2 regions of the Burkholderia sp. F1 genome follow, and region 1 is predicted to be linked to the other one. Evidence: riboswitches for the same ligand, from Rfam matches in the RefSeq annotation. Region 1 holds a riboswitch; the other holds the start of a gene.
The links. Region 1 has a riboswitch for cobalamin ahead of cobG (precorrin-3B synthase). Riboswitches for the same ligand answer to the same signal wherever they lie in the genome.

Region 1 (7,943 bases):
CGCGATGTACGCGGAGCACGAGAACGGCCGCACGATCCCGGTCGTGCCGAGGATCGACAGCCCGCCGACGATGCCGAGGCGCGGGTTCATCGTCTTCAGCGCCAGCGCCTCGCCGCCCTCGACGCCGATCGTCACGTCGAAGCCGCCCGCATGGCCGTGTTCGGCCGCGAGTGCGTTCAGGTGCGTCGTCATCATCTGGCGCGGCACGGGATTGATCGCCGGCTCGCCGACCGGCAGCGTGAGCCCCGCGCGCGTGACGGTGCCGACGCCCGGCCCCGCATGGAAGCGCACGCCGGGCGCCGCCGCGAGCGCGACGCGCGCGAACACCAGCGCGCCGTGCGTGACGTCCGGATCGTCGCCGGCGTCCTTGATCGTGCCTGCCTCCGCGCCGTCGGTCCCGTCGCTCCCCTCGTTCCCGTCATTAATTAGCCGACAGAATTCGAGGCGCATCACGACGCGCTGCCCCTTCGGCAGCACGATCTCGACCGCGTCGCCCGCGTCGCCGGTCAGCAGCAGCCGCGCGGCGGCCAGCGACGTCGCGGTCGCGCAGCTGCCGGTCGTGTAGCCAAAGCGCAGCGGCGCGGCTTGTTCGGGGGTTTCGTCGCGCATCACGCCGCCGTCGTCGCGCGGGTCTGCGCCGGCTTGCACACGTCGTACAGCGTGACGGGCAACGGCTGCCGCCAGGTGTCGAAGCGGCCGAGCGGCTCCGCGTGCGCGAGCGCCACGCGCGTGAGCGTGCCGCCGTGCGCGTCGCGCCAGGCGGCCAGCGCGATCTCGCCCTGCAGCGTCACCGCGTTCGCGACGAGCCGGCCGCCCGGCTTCAGCGCCGACCAGCAGGCGTCGAGCACGCCCGGCACGGTCGCGCCGCCGCCGATGAAGATGGCGTCGGGCGCGGCGAGCCCCGCGAGCGCATCGGGCGCGCGCCCCGCGACGAGTTGCAGGCCCGGCACGCCGAGCGCGTCGCGATTGTGTTCGATGAAGCGCTGCCGCTCCACGTGCGATTCGATCGCGATCGCCTGGCACGACGGGTGCGCGCGCATCCATTCGATGCCGATCGACCCGCAGCCTGCGCCGACGTCCCACAGCAGTTCGTCCGGCGCGGGCGCGAGCCGCGCGAGCGTCAGCGCGCGCATGTCGCGCTTGGTCAGTTGCCCGTCGTGGCCGTACGCGTCGTCCGGCAGGCCGGGTGTCAGCGCGCGGCGCGGTGCGTCGGGCGCCGCGCGGCAGTCGAGCGCGACGAGATTCAGCGCCGCGGTCTCGTCGACCGCCCAGTCGTGCGCGAGCGCGTCGATGCGCCGCTCGAGCGGGCCGCCGAGATGTTCGAACACGCTGATGCGGGTCGGCCCGAAGCCGCGCGCGCTCAGCTCGGCCGCGACGACGGCGGGCGTGCGGCCGTCCGCGCTCAGCACGAACAGGCGCCGCCCCGGCAGCAGATGGCGGGCGAGCGTCGCGAGCGGCCGGCCGACCAGCGACACCGCGCCGACGTCCTGCAACGCCCAGCCGAGACGGGCCGCGGCCAGCGACAGCGACGACGGCGCGGGCAGCACGCGCCATTCGCCGGGCGCAAGCTGACGGGCGAGCGTCGCGCCGACGCCGAACAGCATCGGGTCGCCGCTCGCGAGCACGCAGACGGGCGACCCGCGGCGCGCGAGCACGCCCGCGAGGTCGAACGGCGACGGCCATGCCTCGCGCGCGGCCGCGAGCCGCGCGGGCAGCATGTCGAGGTGCCGTGGCGCGCCGACCACGAGCGTCGCGTCGAGCAGCGCGCGGCGCGCGGCGCGCCCGAGCCCCGTGTAACCGTCGTCGCCGATGCCCACCACCGTCAGCCACGCCGTCATGCACCCTTCCCCATCGTTCGATTCCGTCATGTTGCGGCAGGCGGCCCGCGGGCCGCCGTGCGTATGTCTGCGTTGCGAAAAAAGGCATAATACAGCGTTCGTTCGCCGGTGCCCCTCGGGGCCGAAGAGGGAACACAGGGCGCATGCCGCGCCGCTGTGGCTGCCCCCGCAACTGTAAGCAGCGAGCCCGCCTCCATCTCGCGCCACTGGCTTGTCCGGGAAGGCCTGGAGCGGGCGTCGACCTGTCAGCCAGGAGACCTGCCGGCTTGAAAGTGCGTGCGTGCCAGCCGGCATCGGGCGGGGTGTACCGATGCGTTGGCCGCGGCGCGACACTGCCTCGGTGCCCCGTTGAATTCCGTCCCCGTTCCGTCTGCTTTACCCGTCGTGCGCCCATCGGCCTGCCCGGGGCTCGTGCGCGTCGTCGCGGCCGCCGACGGCGGCCTGTGCCGGATCAAGCTGCCGGGCGGCCGCGTCGACGCGCGGCAGGCACGCGCGATCGCCGCCGTCGCCCGCGCGCACGGCTCGGGCGTGATCGAGGCGACCAATCGCGCGAACCTGCAATTGCGCGGCATCCGCGACGGCGAAGCGGCCGCGCTGACCGCCGCGCTGCTCGGCGCCGGCCTCGGCCCGCTCGTCGACGCCGACGGCGACGCCGCCGCGCTGGCCGCCAGCGACGACGTCCGCAATCTGATGCTGAGCCCGCTCGCGGGACGCGACCCCGCCGCGCTCATCGACAGCGCGGCGCTCGCCGCGCCGATCTTCGGCATGCTCGCGCGCGAGCCGCGCCGGTTCGAGCTGTCGCCGAAATTCTCGATCCAGCTCGACGGCGGCGAGGCCGTCGCGGCGCTCGATCATCCGCACGACATCTGGCTGTCCGCGTGGCGGCGCGGCGACGGCGCCGTGCGCGTCGCGGCCGGGCTGGCCGGCTGTCCGCCCGTCGCCCCCGACGATGCACCTGCGTGCGCCGACGTCGCGCCCGGCGACGCCGTTGCGCTCGTGCGCGCACTGATGCTCGCGTTCCTCGATCTCGCGCCGGCCGACGCGACGCGCATGCGCGCGCTGCTCGCGACGCACGGCGAACGCGCGCTGCTCGAACGCGCGCAGGCTTATCTGCCGTTCCCGCTTGCCGCCGATCCCGCGCTCGCCGCATGGCGGCGCACGCCGTCCGCGCCCGCGCTGCGCTTCGGCGCGCGAGCGTTGCGCGACGCCGCGCGCTGCAGTTTCGGCGCGCAATTCGCGCTCGGCCGTCTCGACGCCGAGCGCCTCGACCAGCTGGCCGCGCTCGCGGACACCCACGGCGACGGCACGCTGTCGATGACGCCGTGGCAAGGCGTGTTCGTCCACGGCGTCGCCGCCGCCGACGCGCCCGCGCTGCGCGACGCGCTCGCCGCGCTCGGCCTCGTGTGCGAGCCGACGCATCCGCTCGCGCAGCTCGTCGCCTGCGCGGGCAGCGCCGGCTGCGCGAAAGCCCGCGCCGACACGAAGCACGACGCGCTCGCGCTCGCCGCGCGCGTCGGCCATGCGCTCGACGCGCACCTGACCGGCTGCGAGCGCCACTGCGCGCTGCCGCACCCGGCGGCGCACACGCTCGTCGCGGTCGCGCCGGCGCGCTACGACCTTTACCGGCGCGACGACGCAGCGGGCCTCGGCGCCCCGCTCGCGCGCCACTTGACGATCGACCAAGCCGCGGCCCGACTGGGCAACCCGCGGCAAAGCCAGGACACCACCGATGCTTGACTACATACGCGACGGGCAGGAAATCTACCGCCAGTCGTTCGCGACGATCCGCGCCGAGGCCGACTTGTCGCGCATCCCGGCCGACCTCGAGAAACTCGCGGTGCGCGTGATCCACGCGTGCGGGATGGTCGACGTCGTCGACGATCTGCGCTTCTCCCCCGGCGCGGGCGCGGCGGGCCGCGCGGCGCTGGCTGCCGGCGCGCCGATCCTCTGCGACGCGAAGATGGTCGCGGAAGGCATCACGCGCGCACGGCTGCCGGCCGGCAATCGCGTGCTCTGCACGCTCGGCGAGCCCGGCGTTCCCGACCTCGCGCGGCAGCTCGGCAATACGCGCTCGGCCGCGGCGCTCGAACTGTGGCGCCCGCACCTCGCGGGCAGCGTCGTCGTGATCGGCAACGCGCCGACCGCGCTGTTCCATCTGCTCGACATGCTCGACGCGGGCGCGCCGCGTCCCGCGCTGATTCTCGGCTTCCCGGTCGGCTTCATCGGCGCGGCCGAATCGAAGGCGCTGCTCGCCGCCGACAGCCGCTGCGTGCCGTACGTCGCGCTGCTCGGCAGGCGCGGCGGCAGCGCGATGGCGGCCGCCGCAGTCAACGCGCTCGCGACGGAGGTCGAATGACGGCCGCGCGCGGACGCCTGTTCGGCCTCGGCGTCGGCCCGGGCGACCCCGAACTGATGACGCTGAAGGCGGTGCGCCTGCTGCAGGCCGCGCCGGTGGTCGCGTATTTCGTCGCGAAGGGCAAGAAAGGCAATGCGTTCGGCATCGTCGAAGCGCATCTGCGCGACGCGCAGATGCAGCTGCCGCTCGTCTACCCGGTGACGACCGAAGCGCTGCCGCCGCCGCTCTGCTACGAAACCGTGATCGCCGATTTCTACGACACGGCCGCCGACGTCGTTGCCGCGCATCTCGACGCGGGCCGCGACGTCGCGGTGATCTGCGAAGGCGATCCGTTCTTCTACGGCTCGTACATGTACCTGCACGACCGCCTCGCGCCGCGCTACGACACCGAGGTCGTGCCCGGCGTGTGCTCGATGCTCGGCGGCACGGCCGTGCTCGGCCAGCCGCTCGTGTATCGCAACCAGAGCCTGTCGGTGCTGTCCGGCGTGCTGCCGGAGGACGAGCTGCGCACGCGGCTCGCGCAGGCCGACGCGGCGGTGATCATGAAGCTCGGCCGCAACTTCGACAAGGTGCGGCGCGTGCTCGACGAACTCGGCCTCGCGAAGCGCGCGCTGTACGTCGAGCGCGCGACGATGGCGAACCAGCGCATCGTGCCGCTCGACGCCGTCGATCCGATGGCGTCGCCGTATTTTTCGCTGCTCGTCGTGCCGGGGGAAAAATGGCAAGGATGACGACCCCGCCCGCGATCGTGGTGCTCGGCGCCGGCGCGCTCGACACCGCGCGGCGCATCCAGGCCCGCTATCCGGGCGCGCAGGTGCACGGCCTCGCGTCGCGCGTCGCCGCCGACGTGCCGTTCGACGAGCTCGGCGCGCATCTGCGCGAACTGTATGCGCGCGGCCTGCCGATCGTCGCGCTGTGCGCGGCCGGCATCGTGATCCGCTGCATCGCGCCAGCGCTCGCCGACAAGGGCGTCGAGCCGCCGGTGCTGGCGGTCGCGGAAGACGGCTCGGCCGTCGTGCCGCTGCTCGGCGGCCTGACCGGCGTGAACCTGATCGCGCGCGAGCTGGCCGACTGGCTCGGCGTCGCGCCCGCGATCACGACGAGCGGCGAGCTGCGCTTCGGCGCGTGCGTGCTCAATCCGCCCGACGGCTACGCGCTCGCGGATCTCGCGCAAGGCAAGCGCTTCGTGTCCGACCTGCTCTCGGGCGCCGCGACGCGCATCGACGGCGCCGCGCCGTGGCTCGACGACGTCGCGCTGCCGCGCGACGACGCGGCCGCGCATGCGATCCGCGTCACGCCGCTTGCATGGCGCGGCGCGCGCGACGAGCTCGTGATCCATCCGCGCAGCGTGGTGATCGGCATCGGCGCGCGTCCGGCCGCATCGGACATCCCGCTCGACGCGCGCATCGGCGCGTTGCTCGACGCACGGGGCCTCGCGCCGCAAGCGCTGGCTGCGCTCGTCGCGCCGGCGGCAGCGATCGGCGACGCGGCGCTCGAAGCGGCCGCCGACGCGCTCGGCGCGCCGCTGCGTTTCGTCGATGCCGAAGCCGACGCCACCGCATCCGACGTGCTCGAGCACGCACTGCGCGTGCCGCACACGCGGCAGGCCCCGCTCGACGGGCTGGCCTGCGCGGTCGCCGCGCATCCGGTCGATCCGGCGACGCTCGGCCGCGCGCGCGGCCGCCTCACGGTGCTCGGCCTCGGGCCCGGAGCCGCCGCATGGCTGACGCCCGCCGCGCGCGCGGCGCTGGCCGACGCGACCGACATCCTCGGCTACACGACCTACGTGAACATGGCCGGCCCGTTCCGCGCGGACCAGCGCGTGCACGGCACCGACAACCGCGAGGAAATGCAGCGCGCGCGCCACGCGTTCGAGCTGGCGGCCGAGGGCCGGCGCGTCGCGGTCGTGTCGTCGGGCGACCCGGGCGTGTTCGCGATGGCCGCGGCCGTGCTCGAAGCGCTCGACGACGCGCGCGATCCGCGCTGGGCCGCGGTCGACCTGCGCGTCGAGCCCGGCGTGTCGGCGTCGCTCGCGACCGCCGCGCAGGCCGGCGCGCCGCTCGGTCACGACTTCTGCGTGATCTCGCTGTCGGACAACCTGAAGCCGTGGGACGTGATCGAGACGCGCCTCGCGCACGCGGCCGAGGCCGATCTCGTGATGGCGTTCTACAACCCGATCTCTCGCGCGCGGCCGTGGCAGCTCGATCGCGCGCTCGACGTGGTGCGCGCGCATCGCGCGCCGGGCACCGTCGTCGTGCTCGGCCGCGACATCGGCCGGCCCGGCGCGACGCTCGTCAACACGACGCTCGGCGCATTGCGCGCCGAGCAGGTCGACATGCGCACGATGGTGATCGTCGGCTCGTCCACCACGCGGCGCTTTTCCGTCAACAATGGACGGGATTGGGTCTACACGCCGCGCTGGTATCGCTGAATGCGCGCCGGGCCGTGTGCCCGGCGCCGTATTGAATGCACGTAATTGTTTCGTACCGCGATCCAAACAAAATAAAAACGTAATTAAGGATTCACGATTGTTCTGCAATCCTCCAAGATGAGCACGCCGCCGTCCGGGTCCATCCCATGCCCGGTCCGATTACGGCGGTGATACGCAAACCGGCGTATCGCTCATCATCATGGAGAACACAATGCAAAACAGCGTGTTGTCGCATCTCATCCCGCGCGCGATCGCCGCGGGCTGTCTGCTCGCCGGCGCGAGCGTGTCGCAGGCGGCGGGCGCCTTTGCGCCTTACGTCGACGTGACGCTCTACCCGACGCCGCTCGTGGACCGCATCGGCGTTCAGCAAGGCATCCAGCAATTCACGCTCGCGTTCGTCGTCGCGGGCAACGGCTGTACGCCGTCGTGGGGCGGCGTACAGGCCATCGGCAACGGCGCGACCGGCGACCTGCTCACGTCGATCGGCACCGCCATCACGAACTATCGCGCGAAAGGCGGCGAAGTCGCCGTGTCGTTCGGCGGCGCGAACGGCACGCCGCTGATGCAGGCATGCACGAGCGTCCCCGCGCTGAAGACTGCGCTCCAGACCGTGATCGACACGTACAGCCTCACGCATGTCGACTTCGACATCGAGGGCTCGTCGCAGCTGGATTCCGCGGCCGTCGCCCGCAACTTCCAGGCGGTCGCGCAGCTGCAGGCCGACTATGCGGCGAAGGGCAAGTCGCTGCACGTCACGCTGACGCTGCCGACGATGCCGACCGGGCTCATCCAGGACGGCCTGAACGTCCTGAACGCGGCGATCGCGAGCCAGGTCAACCTCGACGCGGTGAACGTGATGACGATGGACTACGGCCCCGCCGGCATCGACATGGGCGCGGCCGCGATCAGCGCGGCGCAGGGGCTCTACTCGCAGCTCGACACCGCGTACAAGTCCGCCGGCCAGCCGAAGAGCAGCTCGCAGCTGTGGCAGATGGTGGGCGTCACGCCGATGATCGGCGTGAACGACACGCAGGGCGAGACGTTCACGCTCGACAACGCGCAGAGCGTGCTGAATACGGCCGTCAACAACGGCTACGGCTTCATCAGCTACTGGTCGTCGACCCGCGACAAGCAGTGCGACAGCAACAGCGGCTATGCGTCGCCGATCTGCTCGGGCGTCACGCAGCAGCCGTACGCGTTCGCGTCGATCTTCAAGAAGCTCGACGCCAAGTGGGGCACCGGCGTGACGCAGGACCCGAACTACGGCGGCGGCTCGGACGGCGGTGGCACGCCGCAGCCGGGCGCACCGTGGTCCGCT
Region 2 (7,943 bases), 1.3 Mb from region 1:
CTGGTCCGGGTTCGCCATCGTCGACGAGTACAGCAGCGACATGCCGAGCGCCTCGAACGACGAGCTCATCGTGTTCGCGGTGTACATGCCGCCGCACGAGCCCGTCGTCGGGCACGCGTTCTGCTCGACCCCTTCGAAATCCTCCTGCGACATCCGGCCCGCGGTGAACTCGCCGACCGCCTCGAACGACGACACGATCGTCAGGTCGCGACCCTTCCAGTGGCCCGGGCGGATCGTGCCGCCGTACACGTAGATGCCCGGCACGTTCAGGCGCGCGAGCGCGATCATCCCGCCCGGCATGTTCTTGTCGCAGCCGCCGACGACGACCACGCCGTCCATCCACTGGCCCTGCGCGCAGGTTTCGATGCAGTCGGCGATCACTTCGCGCGACACGAGCGAATACTTCATCCCCTCCGTGCCCATCGACATGCCGTCCGAGATCGTCGGCGTGCCGAAGATCTGCGGATTCGCGCCGGCGTCCTTCACGGCCGCGACCGCCGCGTCCGACAGGCGCTGCAGGCCCGCGTTGCACGGCGTGATCGTCGAATGGCCGTTGGCGATGCCGATCATCGGCTTGTCGAAATCTTCCTTCCGGTAGCCGAGCGCGTAATACATCGAGCGGTTCGGCGAACGGGCCACGCCCTGCGTGATGTTCCTCGAGCGGCGGTTGTATGACATGGGGGACTCCATCCTTGTTGGTGGGGACGTCGGCGGGTGCATCCGGATGCGACGCATCGACTCGCTGAGGCAAGAATGCAATGTCCGTTTGCGCGTGTCCAATATATTATTCATAGCCTATTAGGTCGATTTTCATATCACTGTCCGATGCCTGACCTGACCCCCGATCTGCGCCAGTGGCGCTATTTCGTGACCGTCGCCGAGGAGCGCCATTTCGGCCGAGCGGCGGCACGCCTGTCGATGACGCAGCCGCCGCTGTCGCAGGCGATCCGCGCGCTCGAGGACCTGCTCGGCGTCGCGCTGTTCGTCCGTACCAAGCGCTCGGTCGCGCTGACCGCGGTCGGCGCGGCGCTGCTGCCGGACGTGCGCAGGCTGCTGGAGGCGGCCGATGCGCTGCCGCCGCGCGCGCAGAGTCTCGCGCGCGGCGAGACCGGCTCGCTTGCGCTCGCGTTCGTGTCGACCGCCGACTACGGGCTCTTGCCGTCGCTGCTGCGCGCGTTCGGCGCGCGCTATCCGCAGGTGCGGCTGCAGCTCGAGGAGGCGACCAGCGACGTGCAGATCGAGGAGCTTGCCGCCGGCCGGATCGACGCCGGGCTGATCATTCCGCCGGTGCCGCCGCGTCATGCGGCCGAGCTGTCGTACCTGCCGGTCGTGCGCGAGCTGCTCGTGCTGGCGATGCCGGCCGCCGAAGCACTGGCCGACGCGCCCGAGGATGAGCCGGTGCGGCTCGCCGACGTCGCCGCGCTGCCGCTCGTGATCTTTCCGCGCCGTTTGGCGCCCGGCTTTTATGACATCATTACGGGCTGCTACGGCGCGGCGGGGGCAACCCCGCGCATCGGCCAGGAAGCGATCCAGATGCAGACGATCGTGAGCCTCGTGTCGGCCGGCATGGGCGTCGCACTGGTGCCGCAATCGCTGCGTAACCTGCGGCGCACCGGCGTGGTCTACCGGCCGCTCGCGAACGGCGCGCCCGTCGTCGAGACGGGCCTCGTGTGGCGCACCGGCGACGTCAGCCCCGTGCTGGCCGGCTTCATCGACATCGTGCGCGCGCGGGCGTTCGTCCGCGCATGACGCGAACGATGGCGCGCCGGCGCCGTCCAATGCGCGACGCGACGCAGATGCGCGCGCCGCGCCGAATTCGAAAACTTCACCGCTAACCCATGATCATTCACCCGAATTTCGACCCCGTTGCGATCCATCTCGGGCCGCTGGCCGTGCGCTGGTACGGGCTCATGTATCTCGTCGCGTTCATCGCGGCGATCGTCGTCGGCCGGCTGCGCCTGAAGCCGCCGCATGTGGCCGCGCAGGGCTGGACCGTGAAGGACATCGACGACATGATGTTCTACGGCGTGCTGGGCACGGTGCTCGGCGGCCGGCTCGGCTACGTGCTGTTCTACAAGGCGGGCTACTACCTCGCACATCCGCTCGACGTCTTCAAGGTATGGGAAGGCGGAATGTCGTTTCACGGCGGCTTTCTCGGCGTGACGCTCGCGATGATGCTGTTCGCATGGCAGCGCAAGCGCCACTGGCTGCAGGTCACCGACTTCGTCGCGCCGATGGTGCCGACGGGGCTGGCGGCGGGCCGGCTCGGCAACTTCATCAACGGCGAGCTGTGGGGCCGCGTGACCGATCCGAATTCGCCGTGGGCGATGCTGTTCCCGGGCGCGATGCGCGACGATGCGGCCTGGCTGCCCGCGCATCCGGAGCTCGTCGCGAAGTGGCATCTGGCCGACGTGTTCATGCAGTACCAGATGCTGCCGCGCCATCCTTCGCAGCTCTATGAAATCGCGCTCGAAGGCGTCGTGCTGTTCTTCGCGCTGTTCTTCTTCTCGCGCAAGTCGCGGCCGATGGGCGCGATATCCGCGCTGTTCCTGATCGGCTACGGTCTCGCGCGCTTCACGGTCGAGTTCGCGCGCGAACCGGACGACTTCCTCGGGCTGCTTGCGCTCGGCCTGTCGATGGGGCAATGGCTGTCGCTGCCGATGATCCTCGCGGGCGTCGCGCTGATGGTCTGGGCATACCGCCGCCGTGCGGCGGCCGCGGCCGCGTGATGCGATCGCGCGACTGACGCACCAACGAAAAACGCCGGCCACTGGGCCGGCGTTTTCGCATCCGATGTGCTCGAGCGTCTTGCGTTACTTCATCTGCACCGAGCCGTTGACCGTGACCGACACGGTCGCCTTGCCGCCTTCGACCGCGATCGGCGCGCTCATCTTCGCGCTGTCCATCGGTGCTGCCGCCATCGCCATCATGCGCGGATACGGCTGCACGTTGCGGCCGCTGCCGACGTTGACGTCGCGAATCGAATAGTTGTTGTAGCCGAACGCCTTCGCGGCTTCGTCCGCGCGCACGCGGAACGACTTGATCGCTTCGGTCGTGAGCTTCTGCTCGGCCGCGCGCTGCGCTTCCGGCGACAGCGAGAACTCGACGTTCGCGACCTGCATCAGGTTCGACAACTGGCCCGCGAGCTTCGACGCTGCGGCGAAATCGCGCGATTCGAGCACGACCTCGGTGCGGCCGCGCCATGCGGAGATCCTGCCGTCGCGGTCAGTGCTCGGATAGACTGAGAACGCGCCCGTGTGCGCAGTGACGCCCGGCACGCCCTTCGCCTGCGCGAGCGCGGCGTCGGCGCGCTGGTTCAGCGCGGACGTCAGGCTGCCCGGGTCCTTTGCCTGCTGCTCGTAGAACAGCGTGATGTGGATGATGTCCTGCGGCACCTCGGCGCTGGCCTGCGACGACAGCGACAGCACGCCCGACGGCTCCGGAAAGTGCGGGTTGACGGCCTGCGCGCGCGCCGCGGGCGACGCGAGCGTCAGCGCGACGGGAACGGCGGCGGCGAGAACGAGCGACAGCGCGAGTGCGGATTTCTTGGTCATTGTTGGACTCCTTGTGCGAGGGCGCGCACGCGGATCGCGCGTGCGCGACGCGGGCGGGCCGCGCGACGAAAAAACGACAGCCGGCCCGATTGGCCGGCAGCGGTTGCTTAGGCTGCGCGACCGCGCCGCGAGTTCCGGACGGGCGGTCGTGCGTTGACCAAATTTGACGTTCGCCCGTTCGCGCTCACTTCATCAGCCGTTCGGTGATGAAGCGCCATTCGGCACGCGTGACGGGCGTGATCGACAGCCGGTTGCCTTTGGCGAGCACGCGCATGTCGGCGAGCTCGTCGTATTCGCGCAGCGCGGCGAGCGGCACGAGCGCCGCCTTCTTCACGAAGCGCACGTCAACGAGCAGCCAGCGCGGCGTTTCCTGCGTCGACTTCGGATCGTAATAGGGGCTCTTCGGATCGAACTGCGTGGGATCGGGGTAGGGCGTCGACGACACTTCGGCGAGGCCCGCGATGCCGGGCTCGGGGCAGCTCGAGTGATAGAACAGCACGCCGTCGCCGATCTGCATCGTGTCGCGCATGAAATTGCGCGCCTGATAGTTGCGCACGCCGGTCCACGGCAGCGTGCGCTGCGGCGCGTGAGCGAGATCGTCGATGCTCGCTTCGTCCGGTTCGGACTTCATCAGCCAGTATTGCATGGATCGTGATCGATGCAGAAACAGACCCTGGAAAAGGAAACGGCATCGGGATCACCCGATGCCGTTGGATAGGCCCCCGCCTTGGCCGCTAGGCCGGCATCCTGAACCTGGGGTTCAGAATTGGTCGCAGTTAGCAGCACTTCGGGTACATCAGACAGAGTGACGCGCGCGCCCGTGCTACAAATTTCCGCAACCGTGCACATGGCATTGGTTCAAGGAATATATGACCTTGGCGAACCAGGCAGGGAAGCTGACAAAACTGTGAAACTGTGAATCTCTGCGTCCAATTTGACCACCGTTGCCCGTGGAGATCAAGGGAAATCGACGCATCGATTCGGGTTACTGCGTCTCGTGCTGTGCGAGCACCGCACCGAGCTGTTCATTCATCTGGCGCATTGTACGCCGGATTTCTTCCGCGGGAAATGCTTCACCGTGACGCACGCTCTGCTGCAGCCGCAGCAGTTCCGACGCGAGCGACAGCGCCGCCATCACGGCGATGCGGTCGGTGCCGCGCACCGAGCTGTTCGAGCGGATCTTCGTCATTTCCGCGTCGACGCGCGCGACGGCTTCCAGCAGCGCGGCTTCGGTCTCGGCCGAACAGGCGAGCCGGTAGGCCTGGCCGAGAATCGAGACTTCGATCTGCTTGGTGCTCATGCATGTTCTCCGTGGCTGGCTGCGTCGTCGCTATCGGTGCGCGACTGCGCATCCAGCAGGTCGAGCTGGTTGTCGGCTTCCGCCGCGCTCTTCGTGCGCGGCAGCTTCTCGAGAATCGCGTTCAGCTTGACCTGCGCGTCGTCGATCTTCGCCGACAGCGTGTCGCGTTCCTCCGCGAGCGCGTTGCGTTCCTCGCGCAGCTGCGTGAGCTCGCTACGCACCGTGTCCGCTTCCGCGCGCAGTTGCGCGACCTGCTCCTCGAGCGCGAGCCGTTCCGAGTGATAGCGCTGGTTCAGCGCAATCAGTCGGCCAATATTTTGAGATAAGGTTTCGAGTTCGTTGAGCATCTGCTGCGTCCTCTAAAGACCCAGCATTTTAGCGCGGAATAACGCACATTCCGACATATGTAACGTTTCCAGTCGTAACACCCCCGCTTCTTGCCGCGAATATGTCGGTCGCGCATCGCGCGGACCGCTTTCTTGACGCTCTCGCTGCCCGCTCCTAAACTTGGCGCCGCCTCGGTGCTCGCGCGTGCGACGCGCGGTTAAACGGGAAGCAGGGCGCGGGCTCCGCCAGGAGCCGCCAACCTGCGCTGCCCCCGCAACGGTAAGCGGCCGCATCGGACGATGCAGGCCGGCTCGGGTGCGCTCGGCGTGTGCGGTTCGCACGCGGGCGCAGGCCACTGCGCATGTCTCGCGCGGGAAGGCGAGCCGGAACGCCGCCAGCCCGGATACCGGCCGAGGCGGGGAGCCCGTGCGCGGGCTTCGTGACGCGCGGCCTGCGGGGAAGCGGGGCGCGCTGCGGTTCACAGGACTTTCTTCGATGCTGACCCCAATCGCTCGCACGGCGCTCGGCGCGCTTTGCGGGCTGCCGCTCGCCGCCGCCGCGCAGACGGCTGCGGCCGACGGCGATGGCCCCGCCGCACCCGCGGCCACGTTCACCGGCCATGCCATCGACGCCGCGCAGCTCGCGCCGGTCGTCGTCACCGCGCAGCGCGCGCCGCAGGCGCTCGCCGACGCGATCCCGCAAACCACCGTGTTCGACGCGCAGGACATTGCCGCGCATCCCGGCGCCGACCTGCCGACGCTGCTCGCGCTCGCGCCGGGCGCGCAGATCGTGCGCAACGGCGGGCCGGGCGCGACGGCGACGCTGTTCCTGCGCGGCGCGCAATCGACGCAGTCGCTCGTGCTGATCGACGGCGTGCGGGTCGATTCCGCGAGTCTCGGCGCCGCGCAACTGAGCCAGCTGCCGCTCGACCAGATCGAGCGCGTCGAGGTCGTGAACGGCAACGTGTCGTCACTGTACGGCTCCGGCGCGATCGGCGGCGTCGTGCAGGTGTTCACGAAGCACGGCGGCAATCATCCGCCGCGTTTCAGTTTCGCGGTCGGCCTCGGCAGCTACGGTACGCAGACGCAGCAGGCGGGCGTGTCGGGCCGGCTCGACGGCGACGGCAGGACGACCTTCAGCGTGTCGGTCGCGCGCGAGAAGGACAATGGGTTCTCCGCGCTCGATCCGGCGAAGCGGCCGAAGGCGAACCCGAACGCGAACGGCTACCTGAACGAGAGCGTCACCGCGTCGCTGCGGCACCGCTTCGACGCGCGGTGGGACGCGGGCGTCAGCTATTTCCAGTCGAACGGCAACAACAGCTACGACAACGCGTTCGGCGCGCCGACCGACCTGAACAACCTGTATTCGCGCGTGCAGCAGGCGCGCGCATTCGCGAACGGCAAGCTGTTCGCCTGGTGGACGACGCACGTGAGCGCCGCGATCGGCAACGACCGCAGCCAGTCGGAACTGAATGGCGCGTACACCGACCACTTCAATACCGACAACCGCCAGTACACGTGGCAGAACGATTTCCGGATCGTGCCGGACCACGTGATCCAGGCCGGCTACGAGCGGCTCGACCAGCAGTTCACGTCGAATGTCTATTCGGCGCCGCAGCGTCACGTGAATTCCGGCTGGCTCGGCTACACGGCGCGCGTCGGCCGTCAGCAGTTCCAGGCGAACGTGCGGCGCGACCAGTATTCGGATTTCGGGGGCGCGAACTCGTACTATCTCGGTTACGGTCTCGATCTCACCGATCGGTGGAAGGTCACCGCGAGCTATTCGAGCGCGTTTCGCGCGCCGAGCTTCAACGACCTCTATTTCCCGATGGCCGGCAATCCGTCGATCCAGCCGGAGCGCAGCCATTCGGTCGAGGCCGCGGTGCAGTATGCATCGGATGCGGTCGGCGTCGTGCGCGTCACCGCGTTCCAGACGCGCTACTCGAACCTGATCAACTATCGTCCCGCCGCGAACAGTGTCTTCTATGTCGCGCAGAATGTCGGCCGTGCAAAGGTGCAGGGGCTCGAAGCATCGTGGCAGGGGCATGTCGGCGCGACCGACGTGCGGGTCGCGGCCACCTTGCAGAACCCGGTCGACGAATCGCAAAATCAGGACCTGGACCGCCGCGCGCGGCGTTTCGCGTCGACCGCGGTGAGCCGTGCGTTCGGTCCCGTGCGCGTCGGCGGCGAATGGCTCGTCAGTGGCGCGCGCAACGATTCGGGCGGCGGGCGGCTCGGCGGCTACGGGCTCGTCAACCTGTCCGCGCGCTACGACATCACGAAGGCGTGGTACGTCAGCGCGCGCATCGACAACTTCTTCGACAAGGACTACGAGCTTGCCTACGCCTACAACACACCGCGACGCGGCGCCTATGTCACGCTCGGCTGGCAGCAGCAGTAGGCGGCCGGGCGGCGCGCCCGCGCGCGCGGGACAGGACCCCGCATGAGCCCCGCCCGCGCCGCCGCGATCTGGGCCACGCTCGCGGCCGCGGTCGCCGCGCTGTTCGTCGCGTCGCTGACGATCGGCAGCGTGCCGATCTCGCCGCTGCGGGCGCTCGCGTCGCTCGTGCCGCACGGCGGCGACGCGTCGGGCGGCACGGCGCTGTTCGCCGACATCGTCCGTACGCTGCGCGTGCCGCGCGCGCTCGCCGGCTTCGCGTGCGGCGCGCTGCTCGCGCTCGCGGGTGCGCTGCTGCAGGTGCTGCTGCGCAATCCGCTCGCCGAGCCGTACGTGCTCGGCGTGTCGGGTGGCGCGGCCGGTTT

Region 2: linked by a shared signal. The riboswitch ahead of ACFIMZ_RS15095 (TonB-dependent receptor plug domain-containing protein) and the one ahead of cobG (precorrin-3B synthase) in region 1 are both predicted to bind cobalamin.

What each region holds. Positions count from the first base shown of each region.
Region 1 is NZ_CP172421.1:1,898,363-1,906,305, reverse strand. Features, by position in the region: gene ACFIMZ_RS09055 (cobalt-precorrin-5B (C(1))-methyltransferase) at 1-609, opposite strand, end outside; gene cbiE (precorrin-6y C5,15-methyltransferase (decarboxylating) subunit CbiE) at 609-1,838, opposite strand; cobalamin riboswitch at 1,928-2,118, shown strand; gene cobG (precorrin-3B synthase) at 2,223-3,575, shown strand; gene ACFIMZ_RS09040 (precorrin-8X methylmutase) at 3,568-4,194, shown strand; gene ACFIMZ_RS09035 (precorrin-2 C(20)-methyltransferase) at 4,191-4,925, shown strand; gene cobJ (precorrin-3B C(17)-methyltransferase) at 4,922-6,625, shown strand; gene ACFIMZ_RS09025 (chitinase) at 6,837-7,943, shown strand, end outside.
Region 2 is NZ_CP172421.1:3,213,207-3,221,149, reverse strand. Features, by position in the region: gene ilvD (dihydroxy-acid dehydratase) at 1-678, opposite strand, end outside; gene ACFIMZ_RS15130 (LysR substrate-binding domain-containing protein) at 826-1,749, shown strand; gene lgt (prolipoprotein diacylglyceryl transferase) at 1,839-2,729, shown strand; gene ACFIMZ_RS15120 (SIMPL domain-containing protein) at 2,814-3,554, opposite strand; gene ACFIMZ_RS15115 (EVE domain-containing protein) at 3,739-4,200, opposite strand; RNA gene ssrS (6S RNA) at 4,270-4,451, opposite strand; gene ACFIMZ_RS15105 (cell division protein ZapA) at 4,540-4,854, opposite strand; gene ACFIMZ_RS15100 (ATPase) at 4,851-5,201, opposite strand; cobalamin riboswitch at 5,357-5,610, shown strand; gene ACFIMZ_RS15095 (TonB-dependent receptor plug domain-containing protein) at 5,677-7,581, shown strand; gene ACFIMZ_RS15090 (FecCD family ABC transporter permease) at 7,624-7,943, shown strand, end outside.